Regions from separate parts of the Kosakonia beeri genome, predicted to be linked through region 2. Evidence: predicted binding sites of a transcription regulator. Region 2 holds the regulator's gene; each other region holds the start of a gene.

Region 1 (2,274 bases), 320 kb from region 2:
ACAAAGTAGATATCTACGGTAAAGCTGTAGGTCTGCATTACTTCTCTGACAACGATGGTAACGACGGCGACAAAACCTATGCTCGTCTGGGTTTCAAAGGCGAAACCAAAATCAACGATCAACTGACTGGTTATGGTCGTTGGGAATACAACTTCCAGGGTAACAACTCTGAAGGTTCAGATGCTCAGACCGATAATAAAACTCGTCTGGCATTTGCTGGTCTGAAATTCGGCGACGCAGGTTCTTTCGACTACGGTCGTAACTACGGTCTGGTATATGACGCTATCGGTGTGACCGATATGCTGCCGGAATTCGGTGGTGATACCAGCAATAGCGACAACTTCTTCTCTGGCCGTAACGGCGGTCTGGCGACTTACCGTAACACCAACTTCTTCGGCCTGGTTGATGGTCTGAACTTCGGTGTTCAGTACCTCGGCAAAAACGAGCGTTCTGATAACGTAACGCGTTCCAACGGCGACGGCTGGGCGACTTCTGTAAGTTATGACTTCCAGGGCTTCGGCATCGTTGGCGCTTACGGCGCAGCTGACCGTACCAATGACCAGCAGGCTAACACCAATTACGGCACGTCTGGTGAAAAAGCTGAGCAGTGGGCAACTGGTCTGAAATATGATGCGAACAACATCTACCTGGCAGCACTGTACGGTGAAACCCGTAATGCTACCCGCATGAGCACCACACTTCCGGGTGCCAGCGCTTCTACTAGCGGTTACCTGAACAAAACTCAGGACTTCTCTGTTGTAGCACAGTACCAGTTCGACTTCGGTCTGCGTCCGTCCATCGCTTACTACAAATCTAAAGCGAAAGATGTTGCAGGTATTGGTAGCGAAGATTTCATCAACTACATCGAAGTGGGCGCAACTTACTACTTCAACAAAAACATGTCTACCTATGTTGATTACCAGATCAACCAGATCGACAAAGACAACAAACTGGGCATCAACTCTGACGACACCGTTGCTGTAGGTCTCGTTTACCAGTTCTAATCAGTCACCCTCGATTGTTTATATGCATATCAAACAGGGCTTCGGCCCTGTTTTTTTATATGTAAATCAGAAATACCAGCAACTTTTGAAAAGTGTCGCGCTTTTTATCGCAAACGGTTGGCAATTTGTGTCACAGCCGTTAACCTGATAGCGGATTTCCCTTCTGTCATCAAAATGGAACCTCGTCATGTTTGAAAATATAACCGCCGCCCCCGCCGACCCCATTCTGGGTCTGGCCGATCTGTTTCGCGCCGATGAACGCCCCAATAAAATCAACTTAGGGATCGGCGTCTATAAGGATGAAACCGGCAAGACTCCGGTGCTGACCAGCGTAAAAAAAGCGGAGCTTTATCTGCTGGAAAATGAAAACACCAAGAATTACCTCGGCATTGACGGTATTCCTGAATTTGGTCGTTGTACTCAGGAACTGCTGTTCGGCAAAGGCAACGCGATTATCAATGACAAACGTGCACGTACGGCGCAAACCCCTGGTGGTACTGGCGGTCTGCGTGTTGCGGCGGATTTCCTCGCCAGGAACACCAGCGCAAAACGCGTCTGGGTAAGCAACCCAAGCTGGCCGAACCATAAAGGCGTCTTCAATTCTGCGGGTCTGGAAGTATGCGAATACGCTTACTATGACGCGCAAAACCACGCGCTGGATTTCGAAGGGCTGCTGTCCAGCCTGAATAACGCGCAGGCAGGTGATGTGGTGTTGTTCCACGGCTGCTGCCATAACCCAACGGGGATCGATCCGACACTGGAACAGTGGGAAACGCTGGCTAAGCTCTCGGTAGAGAAAGGCTGGTTGCCACTGTTCGACTTCGCTTACCAGGGCTTTGCTCGCGGTCTGGAAGAGGATGCAGAAGGTTTACGCGCCTTTGCCGCGCTGCATAAAGAACTGCTGGTTGCCAGCTCATTCTCGAAAAACTTTGGCCTGTACAATGAGCGCGTGGGCGCCTGTACGCTGGTTGCTGCTGATGCAGAGAGCGCCGATCGTGCTTTCAGCCAGATGAAATCGGTGATCCGCGCCAACTACTCTAACCCACCGGCGCACGGTGCGTCTGTGGTCGCGACGATTCTCAGCAACGATGCCCTGCGCGCCATCTGGGAACAAGAACTGACCGACATGCGCCAGCGCATTCAGCGTATGCGTCTGCTGTTTGTGAATACATTGCAGGAGAAAGGGGCAGATCGTGATTTTAGCTTTATCACGCGGCAAAACGGTATGTTCTCGTTCAGCGGACTGACCAAAGAGCAGGTATTGCGTCTG
Region 2 (2,274 bases):
ATAACCAGAAGAGGGTGCTGGTACCGGATTGGGCCTCGTCGGAAGCGTGTCTGTCGGCAGGGGTATGTGTGGGAATGGTCCCGTCGCATTTTGCCCGGCCATGGCTGGAAAGCGGAGACTGGGTAGCGCTGGAACTTGAAAATCCCTTCCCGGATGCAGCCTGTTGCCTGACATGGCAACAAAACGAAGCCTCGCCAGCGCTAAACTGGTTGCTGGACTATTTGGGCGACAGTGAAACACTGAACCGGGAATGGTTGCGGGAGCCGGAGTGAAGGCTCCCACCGAAAAGTATTAACGACGGTAGTCGCGGAACGGGCCGTCAGCAACCGAACGGCGCTCAATCAGGCGCGGATGGACTTCAATGGATTGCGATTCTTCACGTTTGTTAACGATGCGATCCAGCAGCATGGTAAACGCCGTTTCTCCCAGCGAGTCTTTCGGCTGATGGATAGTGGTCAGTGACGGCGTAAAGAAACGGGAGTTGCGCACATTGTCGTAGCCAATGAGCGAAATATCCTGCGGTACGCGCAAGCCCATTTCATCGGCGGCACAGAGCGCGCCCATGGCCATAATATCGCCCCCACAGAAGACGGCTGTCGGACGGTGCGCCTGCGACAGGATCTGCTGCATAGCGCGATAACCGGACTCCGGCTCAAAGTCACCCTGCACAATCCAGCTTTCCGGCACGGTGATCATGGCTTCGGTCATGGCTTTCATAAAGCCTGCCAGACGCCCAGCGCCGGTGTTGCGCTCCAGCGGCCCGGGAATAACGCCAATGTCACGATGCCCACGCTCCACCAGATAACGACCAGCCATATAGCCGCCTTCAAAGGCGTTATCAATCACCGAGTCAGTAAAGTCAGCTTTGGCTTCGCCCCAGTCCATCACCACCATCGGAATATGGCGGTACTCTTCCAGCATGCTGAGCAGCGACTCCGGATATTCCGAACACATCACTAACAAACCATCGACGCGTTTTTGCGCCATCATGGACAGATAAGCGCGTTGTTTTTCAAGGTCATTCCAGGCGTTGCCGAGAATCAGGGTATACCCTTTCTGAAAACACTTTTTCTCGACAGCTTCAATGATTTCAGCGAAATACGCCGCTTCGCTACTGGTTGCCAGCAAACCGATCGATTTGGTGTGATTCACCTTCAGGCTGCGCGCGACGGCGCTGGGTGAATAGTGCAACTCTTTGATCGCCGCCCACACAGCATTGCGCGTCTCTTCGGCGACGAAACGGGTTTTGTTAATTACGTGTGATACAGTTGTGGTGGAAACGTTTGCTCGCTTCGCTACGTCTTTGATCGTTGCCATCAGATGTCACTCCAGACCATATCTTAAGCTCCTGATAATACATAAGGTAAACGTTTGCCTTCAATCACCCTGTACCCGCGAAAGGGAATGCGGTACGCCGGGAAAAAGACACTGGACGTCAGGAGGGGAGTCAATGGCCGGTACGCTAATAAATTTAGCGTCGAATTTTGTCTGATCTTGAGCAAAAGGGGAAGAGATAAAACATTCGTCTCACGAATTCCTGCAAGATTTTTATGATTATTTGTGCAAAAATGCGCTAACGCACTTTTTGTGTGGAAATTAAAACGGAGAAAATTGATGAGCACCGACCTGAAGTATTCACTGTTCACCACCATTATCGTTCTGAGCCTGATTGTTTTCGGCGCTCTGACCGCAGCTCTGCATTGATCCCGCGCGAGGGAGAGGCTTTTTCTCCCTCCGTTTTGCCCGCTTTTCTGCCCATTGTTATCAAACCCGCAATAATCTTTTGTCATTTTGCTAACTGCTGTTTTTTGTGATTACTGTCATACTTTTGGCTTCTACAACAGTGTCATCCACCGACACGGTGTTTCCGGAGTCTATCTATGAAAGTGAATTTTCCTTTGCTTGCCCTGGCGATTGGCGCCTTCGGCATTGGCACCACTGAGTTCTCCCCGATGGGGTTACTGCCAGTGATTGCCCGCGGCGTTGATGTTTCTATTCCGGCGGCGGGGATGTTGATTAGCGCATATGCCGTCGGTGTGATGGTCGGTGCGCCGTTAATGACACTGCTACTTTCACATCGCGGCAGACGTAACGCGCTGATCTTTTTAATGGCGATTTTTACGCTCGGTAATGTGCTTTCAGCAATCGCACCGGATTACGCCACGTTGATGCTGGCGCGTATTGTTACCAGTCTTAACCACGGTGCCTTTTTTGGTCTTGGCTCGGTGGTCGCAGCCAGTGTGGTGGTGAAAGAGAAACAGGCCAGCGCCGTGG
Region 3 (2,274 bases), 2.1 Mb from region 2:
TGACTCAATATAGGCCGTTACCGAAGAGGTGCCGATAAAAGAACCGGCAACCGACGAGATACTGTCAACAAACAGCGCTTGCTTCATGCGCGGGAATTTACCGTTCTCATCCACCAGCCCGGCTTTATCCGTTACGCCAATCAACGTACCAGAAGAGTCAAACAGGTTGACCAGCATGAAGGAGAAAATAACGCCAGCGAGGCCGATATTAAAGGAACCGGCAAGATCGACATTACCCACGACCGTCGCCACGCTCGGCGGCGCAGAAACGATGCCGTGATACTGCACATCACCCAGCATCCAGCCCAACAACGTGGTCACCACGATCGACACCAGTACGGCTGCGTGAATGCTGCGGGAGGCAAGAATAGCGATAATGAAGAAACCGAGAACACCGAGCAGAACGCTGTGGGACGTCAGGTTACCAATGCTCACCAGCGTCTCTTTATTCGGCACGATAACACCGGCGTTTTTCAGCCCCATCATACCGATAAACAAACCGATACCACTGGTGATCCCAACACGCAGGCTGACCGGAATGTTGGCAATCATCCAGTAACGCACACGGAATACGGTCAGCAGCAGCAGGCCAACAGCACCCCAGAAAATAGCGCCCATTCCGATTTGCCATGGCAGGCCCATTGCGCCAACCACGACAAAGGCGAAGAACGCATTCAGTCCCATGGCCGGAGCCAGTGCGACGGGTAAGTTGGCCACAAGCCCCATCAGAATACTGCCGAAGGCAGCAATCAGACAGGTGGTCACAAATACTGCGCTGGTATCCATTCCGGCGACGCCCAAAATTTGGGGGTTAACAAAAACGATATACACCATTGTCAAAAACGTCGTAAAACCGGCGATCACTTCGGTGCGTGCCGATGTGCCATGCTCGCGCAATTTAAAGACGCGCTCAAGCATCCCCTGGCCCGACGGCTGGGTAGTGTGTTGTTGGCTCATTATCAATTTCCGGAATAGGAGGGAAAATTCGTCGCTATCCTATACCAAAATGAGACAATGTTGACGGTTATCACACACTTTTTTTCATTGAATTTACTTATACGGCAACGATTGCGTCCCGCCATCTGCGTTAAGTAAACGTTAAACTAAACACAAAACAGGAAACGGCATGTCCCAAATTGAAGCAGTATTTTTCGACTGTGACGGCACCCTGGTCGACAGTGAGGTAATTTGTTCCCGCGCTTACGTGCATATGTTTAAGGAATTTGGCATCACCCTGGATCTGGATACCGTCTTTAAACGCTTTAAGGGCATGAAGCTGTACGAAATTATTGATGTGATTGCACAAGAGCATGGGGTAACGCTGGCGAAAGAAGCGCTGGAGCCCCTCTACCGCGCGGAAGTGGCACGGCTGTTTGATACAGAACTGGACGTCATTGCTGGTGCCGGGGCGCTGCTGGATGCGGTAAGCGTACCCATGTGCGTGGTTTCTAACGGACCGGTCAGCAAAATGCAACACTCGCTGGGCAAATTAGGTTTGCTACATCACTTTCCTGACAAACTGTTCAGTGGTTATGACATCCAACGCTGGAAGCCCGATCCGGCGTTAATGTACCATGCGGCTGAGGCCCTGAAGGTTGATCCGGTAAACTGCATTCTGGTGGATGACTCCACCGCCGGTGCCCAGTCAGGCATTGCGGCGGGAATGGAAGTGTTTTACTTCTGCGCCGATCCGCATAACAAGCCTATCGACCACCCGAGAGTGACGACATTCACGGAGTTAGCGCAGTTGCCAGCGCTGTGGCGCGCACGCGGGTGGACTCTTACGCGTTAAACCCAACCACTAAACAGGATGTTTTTATGGCTCAGGCAAATCGCCCTTTACCGGTATTTAAATATCACCCTCAACCCCTTGAAACGGGGGTCTTTTTCGACGACAAAATCGTCACATGCGCCTGCTGTCAGCAATCGACCGGGGTGTATTACACCAATCCGTTCTATAGCAGAGAAGAGATTGATTACCTCTGCCCGTGGTGTATTGCAGACGGCTCTGCTGCGCAAAAATTCGATGGCAGCTTTCAGGATGAAGCCAGCATTGATGGCGTAGAAGGTGAATTTGACTATGAAGGTGAATTCACCGGTTTCAAAAACCCCTGGCCTGAGGCCAGCCTGATTGAGCTTACTGAACGAACTCCCGGGTACTGCGGGTGGCAACAAGAGCACTGGCTGGCACACTGCAACGATTTTTGCGCCTTTGTCGGTTATGTCGGCTGGGAAGAAATTGCCGATAAACTGGATCAGTTTGTCGATCTGCAT

Evidence for each region. The regulator PurR, encoded in region 2, represses purine synthesis genes. The targets are predictions, from matches to a motif close to CANGCAAACGTTTGCNTG.
Region 1: ACUY4S_RS14940 (amino acid aminotransferase) is a predicted target of PurR. The motif match lies at 1,111-1,128, and genes of this name have one in related genera.
Region 3: ACUY4S_RS23215 (NCS2 family permease) is a predicted target of PurR. The motif match lies at 1,058-1,075, and genes of this name have one in related genera.

What each region holds. Positions count from the first base shown of each region.
Region 1 is NZ_CM135106.1:3,138,127-3,140,400, forward strand. It holds gene ompF (porin OmpF) at 1-1,004, shown strand, start outside; gene ACUY4S_RS14940 (amino acid aminotransferase) at 1,192-2,274, shown strand, end outside.
Region 2 is NZ_CM135106.1:2,814,817-2,817,090, reverse strand. It holds gene punR (DNA-binding transcriptional activator PunR) at 1-272, shown strand, start outside; gene purR (HTH-type transcriptional repressor PurR) at 292-1,317, opposite strand; gene cydH (cytochrome bd-I oxidase subunit CydH) at 1,615-1,704, shown strand; gene ACUY4S_RS13390 (MFS transporter) at 1,881-2,274, shown strand, end outside.
Region 3 is NZ_CM135106.1:4,912,477-4,914,750, reverse strand. It holds gene ACUY4S_RS23215 (NCS2 family permease) at 1-957, opposite strand, end outside; gene yieH (6-phosphogluconate phosphatase) at 1,127-1,792, shown strand; gene cbrC (PF03691 family colicin E2 tolerance protein CbrC) at 1,819-2,274, shown strand, end outside.